3 regions of the Pseudomonas sp. NPDC089734 genome follow, and region 2 is predicted to be linked to each of the others. Evidence: riboswitches for the same ligand, from Rfam matches in the RefSeq annotation. Region 2 holds a riboswitch; each other region holds the start of a gene.
The links. A riboswitch is a leader RNA that binds a small molecule or an ion and turns the genes downstream of it on or off. The one in region 2 is predicted to bind cobalamin.

Region 1 (5,854 bases), on a different contig from region 2:
CGACTTGTACCCGCTGCTCGGCATTGTCGCGGTGTTCATGATCGGCCAGATGCTCGAAGGCATGGTGCTGACGCCGTTGCTGGTAGGGGATCGCATAGGCCTGCACCCGGTCGCGGTGATCTTTGCGATCCTGGCGGGCGGCGAATTGTTCGGATTTACCGGCATTCTGCTCGCGCTGCCGGTGGCGGCGGTGATCATGGTGCTGGTGCGCCATATTCATGACATCTATAAAGGCTCTGAAGTCTACGGGGGCATGGAAGACCCTGATCTGTAGAGGTTTACAGGTCCGTCGAATCCGTTGCCGGAGAATTTTCGCGAACGAGGGTCATGGTCCCCGTTCGCGAGGGTTTGGATCATCAAAACGCAAGTCTTTGATTTTGCTTGAGGTATGCCGCATTGTGCGGTCGACGCCACGGGTATAAACTTTGCGCACTTTACACCGAGGCCCTTAACGGTTCGTCTGAACTGTGTCAGCCAGCATGAAACCGATTCAGCTGCCCCTGAGTGTGCGTCTGCGCGATGACGCCACTTTCATCAATTACTATCCCGGCGCCAATGCTGCGGCACTCGGCTATGTCGAGCGACTGTGCGAGGCCGACGCGGGGTGGACCGAAAGCCTGATCTATCTGTGGGGCAAGGATGGTGTGGGGCGCACGCATTTGTTGCAGGCGGCCTGCCTGCGTTTCGAGCAGTTAGGTGAGCCGGCGGTCTACCTGCCTCTGGCCGAAGTCATCGATGAAGGCGTCGAGCTGTTCGACCACCTCGAGCAATACGAGCTGGTCTGTCTGGACGATCTGCAAGCGGTGGTGGGTAAGCCCGATTGGGAAGAAGCCCTGTTTCACCTGTTCAACCGTTTGCGTGACAGCGGCCGTCGCCTGCTGATCGCGGCTTCCCAGTCGCCTCGCGAATTGCCGGTCAAGCTGCCGGACCTCAAGTCCCGTTTGACCATGGCGCTGGTATTCCAGATGCGCCCTCTGTCCGATGAAGACAAGTTGCGTGCCCTGCAGCTGCGGGCCTCGCGACGTGGTCTGCACCTGACCGATGAGGTCGGGCATTTCATTCTCACGCGCGGCACGCGCAGCATGAATGCCCTGTTCGAGCTGCTTGAACGTCTGGATCAGGCATCCCTTCAGGAAAAGCGCAAGCTGACCATTCCCTTTCTCAAGGAAACCCTGGGGTGGTAGATCGGGGTTTGCTGATGCAGACGGCGGCGGCATTGCGTCATGCACAGCGAATTCTGGTCATCACCGGCGCGGGGCTTTCGGCCGATTCGGGTCTGCCGACCTATCGTGGCGTCGGTGGGCTGTACAACGGCAAGACCGATGACGGCCTGCCGATCGAGATGGCCTTGTCGGGGCCGATGCTGCGTCGTGATCCGGAGCTTTGCTGGAAATACATCGCCGAGCTGGGCAAGGCCTGCCTGGGCGGTCAGCCGAACGTTGCGCATTACGCCATTGCCCAGTTGCAGAGGATCAAGCCCGAGTGCTGGGTCCTGACCCAGAATGTCGATGGCTACCATCGTGCTGCTGGCAGCCCTCCGGAGCGCCTGATCGAGATTCACGGGCAGATGGCGCCTCTGTTCTGTCAGTCATGTGGTGAACAGGACCCTCATTTAAGTGAGCACCTGCTTCGTCCATTACCGCCTTTGTGCCGAACATGTAGTGGCGTTTTGCGACCGCCTGTCGTTCTTTTTCAGGAGATGTTGCCGGAGCAGGCGCTGGAAACACTCTATGAAGAGATGGCCAAAGGCTTTGATGCCGTGCTGAGTATCGGCACGACCGCCAGCTTCCCCTACATCCATGAACCCGTGCTGCGCACCCGTGTTTCCGGGGGCTTCACCGTGGAAATCAATCCCGCGCCGACCGACCACAGCGCGCAGATGGACGTTTTTCTGAAGTGCCGGGCGGCACATGTCATGGAAGAACTCATAAGTCACATTTGATTCGATTGAATTTGCAAATCATCCCGATAGCGGGCATAGTCTCGCCTTCTTAACAGTTCAGCCACGGTCGTGCCCATGCAAGTAGTTCGCTTCGCACCCCTCGTGCCCCTCGCACTCGTTACTTTTTTGTTTGGTTGCTCTGCCAATTTACCGGTTTCCCAAGAGCAACAATCGCAACCGCAATACCAGAATTCGATCAGCTCCTCGCAGTCTGCCGCCCGCCGCGCAGACGCCGCCATGTTGCAGGAAGAGCTGGCCACTGAAGAAGAATTGTCCGACTTCGCTGGCAACAAGCCTTATCAACTGCCGGTTCTGGCCGACAGCATCCTTGAGCGTGGCAAGTCCCTGATCGGTACCCGCTACCGTTTCGGTGGTTCTTCGACCGCTTCGGGCTTCGATTGCAGCGGCTTCATCGGTTATCTGTTCCGTGAAGAGGCTGGCATGAGCCTGCCGCGCTCCACCCGTGAAATGATCAACGTGAAGGCGCCTCTGGTGTCGCGCAACGATCTCAAGCCGGGCGATCTGCTGTTCTTCAGCACCCGTGGTCGCGGTCGTGTGAGCCATGCTGCCATTTACCTGGGCGACGATCAGTTCATCCATTCCAGCAGCCGCCGCAGCGGTGGTGTGCGCATCGACAGCCTCGATGACGCCTACTGGAGCAAGACGTTCATCGAAGCCAAGCGTGCCCTGGCCATGGCTCCCTCTGTGGAACCTGCCCAGACCACTGCAATGACGTCGACTACAATCAAGCGCCATAAGTAATGCAATACGCAGACAGGCATGAGCCTGTCTGCCTTTTTCGATTCTCGGCAGCGTAGGCCGCATCCAGATCAGGTTGTTGTGGTTATGTCGATTACGTTACGTCTGGCGGTCATCTCTCTTGCCGCGTTGCTGGGTGCTTGTGCCAGCTCGCCGTCTCCTCAGCCCCGGGTGGTTCAACGTCCGGTGCTTTCTGCTCCCCCCCAGATTCTTTCTCAGGCCGCTGAAGATGTACTGTTCCGTGCGCTTGGGCTGGTGGGTACGCCTTATCGCTGGGGCGGTAATACGCCTGACTCGGGGTTCGATTGCAGTGGCCTGATCGGTTACGTCTATCGTGATGCGGCCGGTATTTCTCTGCCGCGCTCTACGCGGGACATGATCGTGATGGGCGTTCCGAATGTCGGGCGCGAGCAATTGCAGTCCGGCGATCTGGTGTTCTTCGCCACCTCCGGCGGCTCGCAGGTTTCCCATGCGGGCATCTATGTCGGGGAAGGGCGTTTCGTCCATGCGCCTGCCACGGGTGGCACGGTGAAGCTGGACAGCCTGGACAAGCCGTATTGGCAAAAGGCCTACCTCAACGCCAAGCGCGTCATCCAGCCCTCGAATCTGGCACAGAACGCACAGCTGCAATAACCTGCCGGGGATCCAGGCTGTGTAGGAGCGAATTTATTCGCGAGAAGCCCGTAAAGCTGAAGAAAATCTATAGCCTTCAATGACGTTTCGCGAATACATTCGCTTCTACGGTGCTGTTCGATGAGGGCTCAATCCTGCCGTGTCGATTGACGCTCCCACCCCAACCCTCTACCCTTCGCGGTTTGTTTCAGGTGCTTTGCAATCCTCGATTGGCAAAGTGAAACAGGGAAGCCGGTGAGGACGTTCTTTAGGTTCTGTACGAAAAGTCGGCGAGCGAAGGTCAGGCAAGGCAAAAAACGGCGAGGAAGCGGAGTTGACTGGTTGTCAATGAGCATTCTGAGCCGGTTTTTAACGCCGCCTGACCGAGCGCAGCCACTTTACGTACAAAACCTAACGCCGATCCCGGCGCTGCCCCCGCAACGGTAAATGAGTCAAGGCTGCGCTCGATGCCACTGTGTCTGTCAACACGGGAAGGCGCGCAGTGAAGGCAGATGCCTGCTCATGAGCCCGGAGACCGGCCTGATCCACTCAACAGCATCACGGCGGGCGATGCTCTGCGCAGGGCCTTGCCGTGCTGTCCAGTGCTGTCCTTCCGTCTGCTTTCGCGTGCCCTCGAGCGGAGAGCTGAGATGAACGAATCCCCCGAACGTGACGAACGCCATCTGGCGCGCATGCAGCGCAAGAAGGCGGTAATGGATGAGCGCATTGCCAGCGCTCCCAATGAATGTGGCCTGTTGCTGGTCCTGACCGGCAACGGCAAGGGCAAGAGCAGCTCGGCATTCGGTATGCTGGCCCGGGCCATGGGGCATGACATGCAGTGTGGCGTGGTGCAGTTCATCAAGGGCCGCAACAGCACCGGAGAAGAACTGTTCTTCCGGCGTTTTCCCGAGCAGGTGCGTTACCACGTGATGGGCGAGGGTTTCACCTGGGAAACCCAGGACCGCCAGCGCGATATCGCCGCTGCCGAAGCCGCCTGGGAGGTTTCCCGTGAAATGCTGCGCGACCCGAGCATTGGCCTGGTGATTCTCGATGAGCTGAATATCGCCCTCAAGCACGGTTATCTGGATCTGGAGCAGGTACTGACCGACCTGCAGGCCCGCCCGCCCATGCAACATGTGGTGATCACTGGCCGTGGCGCCAAACCCGAATTGATCGACCTGTCCGACACCGTTTCCGAAATCGGCGTGGTCAAACATGCCTTCCAGGCTGGCATTCGTGCGCAGAAAGGCATTGAGTTGTGAGTAACCCCGTATGAGAGCGCCGCGTCATTGCCCGGCAGTATTGATTGCCGCGCCCGCGTCCGGGCAGGGCAAGACCACGGTCACCGCAGCGCTGGCACGCCTGCACCGCAATCAGGGCCGCAAGGTCCGGGTCTTCAAGTGCGGGCCGGATTTTCTGGACCCGATGATTCTGGAGCGGGCCAGCGGTGCGCCGGTGTATCAGCTGGACCTGTGGATGGTGGGCGCCGATGAAAGTCGCCGTCTACTGTGGGAAGCGGCTGGCGAAGCGGACCTGATCCTGATTGAAGGCGTAATGGGGCTGTTCGACGGCACGCCCTCCAGTGCCGATCTGGCGCGTCACTTCGGTGTGCCGGTCCTGGGCGTGATCGATGGCAAGGCCATGGCTCAGACGTTCGGGGCCATGGCGCTGGGGCTGGCACGTTATCAGCCCGATCTGCCGTTTGCCGGCGTGTTGGCCAATCGTGTCGGCACTGTGCGTCATGCGCAGCTGCTGGAAGGCAGCCTGACCGAAGGCTTGCGCTGGTATGGCGCGCTCTCCCGTGAAACCGGTATTGAGTTGCCCAGTCGCCACCTGGGGCTGGTACAGGCCAGCGAACTCAATGATCTGGACCTGCGTCTGGATGCGGCTGCCGATGCCTTGGCCAGCACCTGCGAAGTGGCATTGCCACCCGCCGTGATGTTCAACGCACCGGACCCGGTGCCGGTCGAGCCCTTGCTGGCTGGCGTGCGTATCGCGGTGGCCCGTGACGAAGCCTTTGCCTTTACCTATGGCGCAAGCCTTGATCTGCTGAGGTCCATGGGCGCGCAGCTGTCGTTTTTTTCGCCGATCCGCGATAGCCGGTTGCCCGAAGCCGACAGCCTGTATCTACCGGGTGGTTATCCCGAGCTGCACCATGTTGCGCTGGCTGAAAACGCGCCGATGCTGGCGGCGATTCGTGCCCATCATCAGGCGGGTAAACCGATTCTGGCCGAGTGCGGCGGCATGTTGTACCTGCTCGACGGCCTGACCGATGTCGAGGGCAAACGTGCTGGGCTTGTGGGGTTGCTGAGCGGTGAGGCTGTGATGCAGAGCCGTCTGGCGGCGCTGGCCTTGCAGGCGGTCGAGCTGCCTGAAGGTTTGCTGCGCGGTCATACCTATCACCACTCCCTGACCAGCACGGCGTTGCAACCCATTGCCCGTGGCGTCAGCCCCAATGGCGGGCGAGGCGCAGAGGCGGTGTACCGTGAGGGGCGTCTGACGGCTTCTTACGTGCATTTCTATTTCCCTTCCAATCCTCAA
Region 2 (5,854 bases):
ATGGCGCGCAGGATATTCAGCGCCGCCGCCGGGGTGTCCAGCCCGACTCCGTTACCGATCCGGCCATCGCGGGTCGGGTAGTTGGCCAGAATCAGGGCCACGCGCTTGTCGGCATTGGGCAGGCGCGCCAGTTCGATCCAGCGCCGGGCCAGTTGCGCGACAAAGTCCATGCGCTCGGGATGGGCGCGATAGCACACCACATCCGACTGGCTGCGCTCACTGCGCCAGGCCAGATCCTTGAAACTGACGGGCCGACTGATGATTCGCCCGTCCAGCTCCGGCAAGGCGATGTGCATTGCCAGATCCCGCGCACCAAGGCCTTGCTCGCTGGCTTGCCAGCCGGGTTCGTTATCCTGGGCGCAAATGGCCTGAATCACCGGTACATTGCGACGAAACGGACGCAAATGTGGCGCTTCCGGGCTGGACTGGGCAAACCCCGTGGTGTTGAGGATCAGTTCGGCTTCGACCTCGTCCAGCCAGTCCTCGACCTTCGTCAGGCAACCCGGCTCCTTGAGGCTGGCCAGCGCAATGGGCAAGGGATTCAAGCCTTCGGCCTGCAAGCGCTCACAGAACACATCGATGAAACCGGTGTTGGCTGCCTGCAAGTGAGAGCGATAGAACAACAGCGCCACCACCGGCTGCCCGGCGCTCCAGTCGGCCTGCCAGTCCGCGAGTTCCGCACCCGGCTTCTGCGGATGGTAGATCGCCGTACGCGGCAAGGGCGCAGGTTCTGACCATGGGTAATCGCGCTCAAGCCAGGTACTGGCCAGACAGCGATACAGGTCCAGCGCATTTTGCAGACCGCCCTGACGCAGAAACTGCCAGAGCCGGTCCCGTGCGTCGGCAGGCACCGTGCTCAGATCGCTCAGTTCAGGGTCGGGACGGTCGTCGCCGGGCACCAGAATGACCTGCACGCCACGGGCCGCCAGTTCCATCAGGCGTTCGACGCCATAACGCCAGTAGCCGATGCCGCCGTGCAGGGAAATCAGAATGACTTTGGCGTGACGTAGCACGTCATCGACATACAGATCCACCGAGGCGTGGTTCTGCACCTGCATCGGGTTGGCCAGTCGCAGGCTCGGGTAATCTTCGGGCAACTGCTGCGCGGCCTCGGCCAGCAGCGCCAGACTCGAATCGCCGCTGCAGAGAATCACCAGCTCGGCCGGGGTCTGCCCCAGGTCGGCAATGCTATCGTCGGGTACGAAACCGCCCGGCTGGGTTCTCAGCAGGTGCATGGATCAACCGGCAATCGCAGCATTGAGCTGGGCTTCCAGCGCCGCGGCATCCAGTTCCTGGCCAATCAGCACCAGATTGGTGATGCGCTCTTCATCGGCACGCCATGCACGGTCGAAATGCTTGTCGAAACGTGTGCCCACACCCTGGATCAGCAGGCGCATCGGCTTGCCGGGAATCGCAGCGAAGCCCTTGACCCGCAGAATGCCGTGCTTCACCACCAGTTGCGTCAGGGCATCGAGCAGCAGGCTTTCATCGGCTTGCGGCAGTTTGATGGAAATCGAGTCGAAAGCATCATGATCGTGGTCGTCATGATCATCATCGTCGTGATGGTCATGGTGAGTCTTGCGACCATCGATATGCAGTTCCGACTCGGCACCGACGCCCAGCAGCACATTGATCGGCAGACGGCCGTTGCTGGCTTCGATGACCTTGACCGCTGGCGGCAGTTCTTCGGCCACTTCGGCGCGCACGGCTGCAAGGCCGTCGGCATCGATCATGTCGGCCTTGTTGAGGATCACCAGATCGGCGCTGGCCAGTTGATCAGCGAACAGTTCATGCAACGGGGATTCATGGTCCAGATTCGGGTCAAGCTTGCGCTGGGCATCCACCTGATCGGGGAACGCGGCGAAAGTGCCTGCCGCGACCGCCGGGCTGTCCACAACGGTAATTACCGCATCGACGGTGCAGGCATTGCGGATTTCCGGCCACTGGAAAGCCTGAACCAGCGGCTTCGGCAGTGCCAGCCCCGAAGTTTCGATCAGAATGTGGTCCAGGTCGCCGCGACGTGCCACCAGCTCGCGCATCACCGGGAAGAACTCTTCCTGCACCGTGCAGCACAGGCAGCCGTTGGCCAGCTCATAAACCCGGCCGGTCGCCTCCTCTTCAGTGCAGCCAATGGTGCATTGCTTGAGGATTTCGCCGTCGATGCCCAACTCACCGAACTCATTGACGATCACGGCGATACGACGCCCTTCGGCGTTATCGAGCATGTGGCGCAACAGCGTGGTTTTGCCCGAGCCCAGAAAGCCGGTGACGATGGTGACGGGAAGTTTGGCCAGTGTTTTCATCGGATGCCCTTTGGCAATACGGCGGGCAAGCAGGACGAGAGCCGGGCACAAGGCACGGATCGAATCGCCACCGGATCACCCCGCCCGGTTGTAGTGAGAATTCGTGGGCCTGTGGCCCGGTTCGAGGCAGGTCTCCTGGCTCACGGCGGCGTGTCGACAGCATGGCCGACCGGCATTCATCGCGCCTTCCCGCTTGCGCAGTGGCCGTGCGATAAAGATCACCGTTTACAGTTGCGGGGGCAGCTGCGGCTTGGACCGCATTCCCGTCTTAGGCTTTGTACGAAAAGTGGCTGTGCTCGGTGATGCTGCGTTAAAAACAGGCTCGGAATGCTCATTTACAACACGTAAACTCCGCTTCCTCGCCTGTTTTTGCCTTGCCTGACCTTAGCTCGCCGACTTTTCGTACAGAGCCTAGCTTTACCTTCTTCGCGGGTAAAGAACCTCAAGTGCGCAAGGCTACGCAGTGGTCGCAGGCAGGTCAATCGTTCAGATTGACGTTCAGTGGCCGCCCATGCTCTCCTACACAACTTGTTACGGGTGCCCCTCACGGGGTGAAACGGGAAACCGGTGCGCTCAGAACCCTGAGTCAGTCCGGTGCTGCCCCCGCAACGGTAAGCGAGAGAAGGCCAGAACCACTGTGCTGCGGCATGGGAAGGTGGCCTTGAAGGTGAACTCCACGCCCCTCGCGAGCCCGGAGACCGGCCCGCTACTGACTCAATGACAAACCCGCGGTGGGCGGGCGCAGTTGAAGCCTTCTGACCGTCGTCAGCAGGCTTTTGTGCGCATGGCCATCTGCAGAAACCAGAGGGAAGCGCCATGTCGACCATCAGCAGCAGCCATTCGGCCAGCACCACGTCCACCCAGACCCAACGCCTGACCGCCGCCCTCAGCGCCGCGATCCTTGGCGCCTGCCTGGTGTATTTCGCCGGTTTCTCGCACATTGCCGCCGTTCACAACGCCGCCCACGACACACGTCACAGCGCCGCCTTCCCCTGCCATTGAGACCTGACGCCATGTTCAAGCGAATCGCCCAGACGGCAGGCTTCACCGGCCTGTTGGCGGCCCTGCTGTTGACCCTGCTGCAAAGCTTCTGGGTCGCGCCCCTGATTCTTCAGGCTGAAACCTACGAAAAGGCTCCCGCCGAACATCTACACGAGCATGCCGAAGGCACCGCCGCGCACAGTCACGACGATGAAGCCTGGGAACCGGAAGATGGCTGGCAGCGCGTACTCTCCACCACCGGTGGCAATCTGGTGGTTGCCGTCGGCTTTGCCCTGATGCTGGCCGCCCTCTACACCCTGCGTGCGCCGGGCCGCACCTCTCAAGGCGCGCTCTGGGGGCTGGCCGGTTTTGCGGTATTCGTCCTGGCCCCTACGCTGGGCCTGCCACCCGAACTGCCCGGCACGGCAGCCGCCGACCTGAACCTGCGTCAATACTGGTGGATCGGCACGGCCGCCTCCACCGCCGCGGGTCTGGCCTTGCTGGTGTTCGGCCAGAACGGGCTGCTCAAGGTGCTGGGCGCAGCCATTCTTGTCGTACCTCATCTGATCGGCGCGCCACAGCCTGCAACCCATGAGAGCCTGGCTCCCGAAGCCCTGGAGTCGCAGTTCATCCTGGCGTCGCTGCTGACCAACGCACTGTTCTGGATTGCTCTGGGCCTGATCAGCGCCTGGTTGTTCCGTCGCAACAACACCGACCTGCATGCCTGAGTCTCTGGTAGCGGGGATCGGGTGCCAGCGTGGCTGTACAGCCACGCTGTTGCTGGAGCTGATCGAGCGCAGCTTGCAGGCCCATGGCCTGGATATCAGCGCCATCACCGCCCTCGCCTCCACTGATATCAAGCAGGACGAACCGGGCTTGCTGGAGCTGGCTGAAAGGCTGTCAGTCCCGCTGATCTTTTTCAGCGCCGACCAACTGGCAGCTTACGAACCTCAGCTCACTCATCGTTCGCCCAAGGCTTTCGAGCATACGGGTTGTTACGGCGTTGCTGAAAGTGCGGCCCTGGCGCTGGCCAGCCAACCGGGCAAAGGCCCGGCCACCCTGGTGATTTCACGCCAGAAAAGCCCACAAGCGACATTTGCCTTGGCATCCGGCCCTGCTCCGGGTTGATAATCCGCCGCTCATTCACCGCGCCCGACACTGGAGAACCCATTGACCGTCTTTTTCATCGGTGCAGGTCCTGGCGACCCGGAGCTGATTACCGTTAAAGGCCAGCGACTGATCCATTCCTGCCCGGTCATTATTTATGCTGGCTCATTGGTTCCAGTGGCCGTTCTGGAAGGCAATCGGGCCGTTCAAGTGGTCAATAGTGCCGAGTTGCACCTGGAACAGATCATCGCCTTGATGAAATCTGCTCATGCACAAGGCCAGGATGTGGCCCGCGTCCACTCCGGCGACCCGAGCCTGTATGGCGCCATCGGTGAGCAGATTCGCTGCCTGCGCGAACTGGGTATTCCCTTTGAAATCATCCCCGGTGTGACTGCCACTGCCGCCTGTGCGGCGCTGCTCGGCAGCGAACTGACCCTGCCGGATATCTCCCAGAGCGTGATCCTGACTCGCTACGCCGACAAGACGTCAATGCCGGCAGGCGAAGAACTGGCGAGCCTGGCTCAGCATCGAGCCACCATGGCCATTCATCTGGGGGTCAAGAATCTGCAGAAAATCGTCGATGAGTTGATACCGCATTATGGTGCGGACTGCCCGATAGCCGTGGTTCATCGTGCCAGCTGGCCGGATCAGGATTGGGTTCAGGGGACGCTGACCGACATTGGCGAGAAGGTACAGGCGAAGGGGTTCAAGCGTACGGCGCTGATACTGGTGGGACGTGTGCTGGCCAGTGACACGTTCAGCGAGTCATCGCTGTATCGTGCGGGGCATGCGCATTTGTTCAGACCGTAGGACCGGATTTATCCGGGAAAGCATTTTTTCTGCCAGCGCAGATGCGGCGAATGTATCAGGCTCTTCCCGGATAAATCCGGTCCTACAGGTTCCGCCCTACTGCGGGCTTTTCGTGTTTGAAAAGCGAAAGAAGGCTCTTTGCCACGATGGTACAGACACCGCAGAACAACACGCTCCTCGTCAGGAAACATATCCGGATTTTGTTGTGTGGCGAGTATCGGTTCCGCCTTTACGGCGGGCCCCTTTGTTTCGGCAAAGGGGCGAAACCATTGGCTCCGGTTCGGCCCCGCCTGACGGCGGGGTTCCCTTGCTCCGGCGTTGTTACATGGGGCCGCGCCGATGGACCATTCCTGGCCTGGCGGCGCTTGCTCGGCTCCTGCCTCGCACCCCACTCCACAACACCTCCACTCGGCCTTCACCAGCGTCGCAGCCGGTGGCGTCTGGGCTTTGTGTGTTTGAAAAGCAAAGCAAATAAGAGCCAAAGAATGCTCTTTACCACGATAGTGCGGACACCGCAAAACGCGACGTTGGTGACGGCTGAGTGGAGGCGGTGATCCGGTGGGAATTCTGCAGGGATGCAGAATTAGCCGCACTGGGCCATGGATGGCCCATTGTGGCGACCGCCGGATCAGCGCCGGAGCGAAGGGACCCTG
Region 3 (5,854 bases), on a different contig from region 2:
CCACCCAGGATGGCTTGCGTGAACGGCTGATCGACCGCATGACCCTGTCGGCCCTGCTTGACCAGTTGCGCCTTCAGCCCCTCGAACCCGGCGTGCGCAGCCTGACCGTGCAGAAGAGCCTGATCGGTGATCAGTCCAGCGTATTGGGTGTTGCAGCAGGCGTGGAAGGTGACGCTCATGACGTTGCATTGAAACAATTGCTGACGGAGATCGAGCGCGTTCGGCGCTTTGGTCTGCGTGAGGCCGATCTGAATCGGGAAAGAGACAGTATTCGCGCCATCGCTCAGAAGATGCTGGCGAAAGACGAGGCTCGCACGTTCGAGCAATGGGTCACCGAGCTCAGCGATGCCGCGAATCAGAATCGCGTTGTCATCGCCAGACATGACCTCGCCTTGCAAAACCTCGAAGCGCTCGACAGCATCGACCTCAAGGACTTGAACCAGCGCCTGAAAAGCTGGACTGACAGTCCGGACCGCGTGCTGCAATTGTCGGCTCCCGGTCTGCGGCCGCTGACACTGCCGACGGTCAACGCCGTGAACGACCTGATGACTCAGGTCCGGAACAGTCCGCTGGACGCACCGCAAGCCGCCCCCATCACAGCCTCGACAGAACCCGAGGCTCTGCCCGCCTTGCCTGCCGCACTGCCCAAAGGACAGATCGTGAAGCGCAAGGCGTTCGCCGAGCAGAAGGTCGAATACTGGCACTTGAGCAACGGCGACCGTCTGGTCTGGCTCAAACGCAATGGCGAGAACGGCCGGTTCGTGATGCAGGCGGATTCCAGTGCCGGTTTCATGACCACCGAGATTCCGGCCTGGCGCAGTCAGATGGCAACGCAACTGGCGGAACAAAGTGCTCCGCAAGGCTGGAACGAAGAGCAGATCCGCCGCTGGCGCTCCGAGCAAGGCGTGAACCTCTCCTTCGATCAGGAAGCCAGTCGCCTGCACGTGGAACTGTCGACGATCGACAACAAGAAAGACCTTCCCTCGCCGCAGCGCCTCCAGGCCATGCTCCAGGCCTATCGTCTGAGCCAGTCGCCAGCCGGGATCGACAGCGACGCGTTCGAGGAGGCGCGCGATGAGTTGATCGAGCGTCAGTCACGCAATACCGACAATGTCCGCGAACGTCAGGACAAGGCCTTGCGCACACTGCAATACGGTGAGGATCACTGGCAGACGCCCACTCCGGACGACCTTCAGCGGGTACAGCCCCTGGACCTGAACGCCGACTGGAAACGTCTGAGCCAGGCCCCGGTGACCTACTACCTGATGGCCGATATCGACGCCAGCACGCTCCAGCCGGTGGTCGAGCAGGAACTGGCCAGCATTCTGCGCGGCAAACCGCTCAAGACGAGTCAGCAACAACAGCGCAGCGGCCAACACACTCAGGAACTGGCCATCGGCATCGAACCACGCGCCATGCTGTATGCCTTCAGCTATCACCCTCGCGCCTGGACACCCGAGGATGCCGCCCGTGTTTCCACCCTGAAGGACATTGCGCTCAAGGCCCTCAAGGAGCAGTTGCGCGGAGAAGCATCGGGGGTCTATCGACTGACATTCGACAGCATGCTCAACCAGCAGACCCAGCGCATCGAAAGCCGCCTGAACTTCAGCAGCGACCCGGCCCGTGTGGAAGAGCTCTGGCAGCTTGCCAGAAGCACGCTCGCCACACTGCCGAAAACCATCAGTGAAAAAGACATTCTTGCAGCCCGAAAAACGCTGATTCACCAGGAAAAACTGCGCCGCGACGATCCGCAGACCCAGATGCGCCGTCTGATTCTCAGTGATCGTTACTGGGGGGACCCACGCTACCTGAGCCAGCAACAGCAATTGACGCAAGCCCTGACGGTTCCGGCACTCAAGCGTCTGGCCGGTGAACTGTTCGATCCGCAGAACCTGGTCCAGTTGCGCCTGTTGCCCGTACCGAAAAGCGTGGTAGCCGGACAATGAAAACCCTGAGAACCTTCTACGCCCTGGCCAGCCCTTACTGGCTGGACCGCAGGCAATGGCTGTCCTGGGTGTTGCTCCTCAGCGTGATCGGCATGGGCTTGCTGGTGGTGCAGATCAACGTCTGGATCAACGCCTGGAGCAAGACGTTCTACGACACCCTGGGCGAGTTCAAGACCGAAGCGCTCTATTCCCTGATGGGCCAGTATTGCCTGTACATCGCCGGTTACGTGGTGATCGTTGTCTACCTGGAATGGCTGCGCAAGGCGCTGGTGCTGCGCTGGCGCAGAGCGATGACGAAAACCACCATCGAGGCCTGGATGCAGGGCCAGGCCTATTACCGTCTGGGGCTGACCGGAGAACCGGACAACCCGGACCAACGGATTGCCGAGGACGTGGATCTGCTGGTGGATCGCAGTGTCGAACTGCTGGCCTCGTTCATCATCAACCTGGCTCAGGTGCTGGCATTCGCGGGGGTGTTGTGGAACCTCTCGGGTGTCCTGAATTTCCAGGTGCTGGGCCATGACGTCACGATCCACGGCTATCTGCTGTGGGCTGCCGTGCTCTACACCGCACTGGGCACCGCCTTCACACACTTTCTCGGTAGCCCCCTGCAACCGTTGAACTTCCAGCAACAGCGTTATGAAGCGGACTTCCGTGCCAGCCTGCTGCGCAAACGCGACCACGCCGAACAGATTGCACTGTATGGCGGCGAAGCGGCCGAAAAACGGCAGCTGGGCGAACGCTTCGAGCACATTGCAAGCAACTGGTGGCAGTTGATGGAGCGCATGCGCAAGTTGCAGTTCTTCACCGTGAGCTACGACCGGGTCAGCCGCATCATCCCGGTCTTCGCCGCCCTGCCCGCCTTTCTTGCCAAGACCATTACCCTCGGTGGTCTGATGCAGATCCGCAGTGCCTTTACCGCGGTTCAAGGCTCGCTCAGCTGGTTCATCGACGTCTATCCACGGCTTGCCGCCTGGAGCGCTACCGTGGAGCGTCTCGGTCAGTTCCAGCAGGCCATCGAGGCCACTCGCGGCCAGGTTCGGGATATCGAGCGCACCGCAGCACTGCGAATAGAGGGTCTGCAAATCCACCGGCCAGATGGCAGTGTGCTGCTCGACAACATCAATGCCAGCGTCCACACGGGCGAATGGCTGCGTATCGAAGGCCGTAGCGGCCTGGGGAAATCCACCCTGTTGCGCACGTTGCAAGGTTTGTGGCCCTACTATCGAGGCGACTGGGCGTTGCCCGGCGGATCGAGCCTGCTGATTCCGCAACAGCCTTATCTTCCCGAAATGCCACTGCGCCAGTTGCTGACTTATCCGGCCACCGAATGCCCGTCCGATGCACGCCTCGTTCAAGTGCTGCACCGGGTCGGGCTGTCGAAGCTGGAACATCGTCTGGACCATCAGACCGAATGGACCCGCGAGCTGTCCGGCGGTGAACAACAGCGTCTGGGCCTGGCCCGTGCCCTGCTGTATGCGCCACAGACGCTGTATCTGGACGAAGCGACCAACCAGCTGGATGACCAGAGCGCCTGCCAGTTGCTCAAGGTCATTCGGGAGGAGCTGCCCGATACCCTGGTGATCGGTATCAGCCATCAAACCAGCGTGGCCGGTCTGTTCCAGCGGACACTGAATCTGCAGCCCGCCACTCACTCCGCAGCCACGGCATGACCGGGGGGCAGGCTTCGCGCAAAGCATTAGCCACTGCCCCCCTTATCGTTTACCATCGCGCCCCGTCGGTTTCCGAGAGGAACTAACAGGGAATTCGAGAGCCCCGTCATACACGGGGCTCAAACGAAACTGCCCCCGCAACTGTAGGCATCGAGTCAGCTCCATCATGGCCACTGGGTATTTCCGGGAAGGCCGGGGCAAGCCAGATTGGCTGAATGACCATGACATGCCAGTCAGGAGACCTGCCGACCTGCATATTCACTGACCGGCGGGGTGTCCGGGAAGGACATCCGCACGCCGGTCCACGGCGACCTTGCCCTGCTTCCCAGCGCAGTGCCGAGGATGTGTTTCCTGTCTGTACATTGCACCTTGCACGTACGAAACGGAGATCGCATTACATGTCACTGCCTCGCCTTGCCGCACTCATTGCCGGTCTGAGCCTGTCCACCCTGACGCTGGCCGCGCCCACTCAATACCCGCTGACGGTCGAGAACTGTGGTCTGAAGCTGACCTTTGCGCAGGCTCCGCAAAGGGCCGTGACCATTGGCCAGTCCGGCACTGAAATGCTTTACGAACTGGGTCTGGGCGACAGGCTGGTGGGCACGTCGTTGTGGTTCAACGATGTACTGCCTCAGTTCAAGGCTCAGAACGACAAGGTCGAACGTCTGGCGGACAACGACCCCAGCTTCGAGGCCGTCATCGGCAAGCGCCCGGAACTGGTCGCCGTCCAGCTGGAATGGATGGTCGGAGCCCAGGGTGTGGTCGGCACCCGCGAACAGTTTCATGACTTGAAGATCCCTACCTACATCATGCCGTCCGACTGTGAAGGCAAGGACAATCTGGTCGGCGCTGACGGCACGCGTCTGGAGCCTTTTCGCATCGACACCATCTACAAGAGCATCGAACAGCTCGCGCAGATATTCGATGTGCAGGATCGCGGCCAGCAACTGGTTGCACAACTGCGCAATCGTCTGGCCCATGCGGTGGCGAACGTGAAGCAGAACAAGGCCCGTGATGTGTCCGCCGTGTTCTGGTTCTCCAGCGCCGATATCGATATCGACCCTTATGTGGCCGGTCGCAAGGGTATTCCGGACTTCATGCTCAATAACCTGGGCATGCGCAACATCGTCGAATCCGATGAGGAATGGCCGACCGTGGGCTGGGAAACCATTGCCAAGGCCAACCCGGACATTCTGGTGATTGCGCGCATGGACCGTCGCCGCTTCCCGGCCGACGACTATCGCAGGAAACTCGAATTCCTCAAGTCCGACCCGGTGACCCGCAACATGGATGCAGTCAAGCATGACCGTATCGTGATCATCGACGCCGATGCCATGCAGGCCAGCATCCGCCTGTTCACGGGTATCGAAGAGCTGGCCGAAGCGGCCAATCGCTACAACGCCGCGCAATGAGACTGACCACGGCGCTCATTCACACACTCTGGGTTTCGGCAGTGCTGTTGCTGGCCATTGTCGCCGGTGCGGCCATCGGTGAAACCAGCATCAGCCTGCCCGTGGTTTTCCAGGTGTTGGCGAACAAACTCTGGGCAGCCGGGTATGTGCTCGATCCGATCGATGAAGGCATTGTCTGGAACTACCGCCTGACGCGCGCCATCGTGGCCGCCGCCTGTGGCGCGGGGCTGGCCATTTCCGGAGTGGTGCTGCAATCGCTGCTGCGCAACCCGTTGGCCGACCCTTATCTGCTGGGCATTTCGGCGGGCGCCTCGACCGGTGCTGTGCTGGTGGCCATCCTCGGGTTGGGTGCCGGGGCCATTTCCATGTCGGCAGGTGCTTTCGTCGGCGCCCTGGCGGCCTTCTCGCTGGTCGCCCTGCTCGCCCGCTCCTCCCACGGCTCGACCACCGCCGGGCACATCATTCTGGCCGGCATCGCCGGATCGCAACTGTTCAATGCACTGACGTCGTTTCTCATCACCAAGTCGGCCAGTTCCGAACAGGCCCGCGGCATCATGTTCTGGCTGCTGGGCAACCTCAGCGGCGTCCGCTGGCATTCGGTGTGGCTGGCCGTGCCGGTGGTGCTGATCGGGCTGCTGGTCTGCCTGTGGCACCGACGCTCGCTGGATGCTTTCACATTCGGCAGCGACTCGGCCGCTTCACTCGGCATTCCGGTAAGGCAGGTACAGGTCATGCTGATTGCCTCGGCGGCACTGGTCACCGCAGTGATGGTGTCCATCGTCGGCTCCATCGGTTTTGTCGGGCTGGTGATTCCCCACGCCGT

Region 1: another riboswitch for cobalamin. It lies ahead of cobO (cob(I)yrinic acid a,c-diamide adenosyltransferase); the one in region 2 lies ahead of ACIPY9_RS10000 (CbtB-domain containing protein).
Region 3: another riboswitch for cobalamin. It lies ahead of ACIPY9_RS08490 (ABC transporter substrate-binding protein); the one in region 2 lies ahead of ACIPY9_RS10000 (CbtB-domain containing protein).

The regions. Positions count from the first base shown of each region.
Region 1 is NZ_JBIVGV010000014.1:120,281-126,134, reverse strand. It holds gene ACIPY9_RS18050 (AI-2E family transporter) at 1-274, shown strand, start outside; gene hda (DnaA regulatory inactivator Hda) at 480-1,184, shown strand; gene ACIPY9_RS18040 (NAD-dependent deacylase) at 1,199-1,942, shown strand; gene ACIPY9_RS18035 (C40 family peptidase) at 2,018-2,704, shown strand; gene ACIPY9_RS18030 (C40 family peptidase) at 2,789-3,334, shown strand; cobalamin riboswitch at 3,507-3,872, shown strand; gene cobO (cob(I)yrinic acid a,c-diamide adenosyltransferase) at 3,964-4,575, shown strand; gene ACIPY9_RS18020 (cobyrinate a,c-diamide synthase) at 4,586-5,854, shown strand, end outside.
Region 2 is NZ_JBIVGV010000006.1:121,700-127,553, forward strand. It holds gene cobN (cobaltochelatase subunit CobN) at 1-1,235, opposite strand, end outside; gene cobW (cobalamin biosynthesis protein CobW) at 1,239-2,303, opposite strand; cobalamin riboswitch at 2,411-2,613, opposite strand; cobalamin riboswitch at 2,822-3,025, shown strand; gene ACIPY9_RS10000 (CbtB-domain containing protein) at 3,120-3,305, shown strand; gene ACIPY9_RS10005 (CbtA family protein) at 3,317-4,012, shown strand; gene ACIPY9_RS10010 (cobalamin biosynthesis protein) at 4,005-4,412, shown strand; gene cobM (precorrin-4 C(11)-methyltransferase) at 4,455-5,201, shown strand.
Region 3 is NZ_JBIVGV010000005.1:105,533-111,386, reverse strand. It holds gene ACIPY9_RS08500 (insulinase family protein) at 1-1,946, shown strand, start outside; gene ACIPY9_RS08495 (ABC transporter ATP-binding protein/permease) at 1,943-3,619, shown strand; cobalamin riboswitch at 3,669-3,884, shown strand; gene ACIPY9_RS08490 (ABC transporter substrate-binding protein) at 4,018-5,031, shown strand; gene ACIPY9_RS08485 (FecCD family ABC transporter permease) at 5,028-5,854, shown strand, end outside.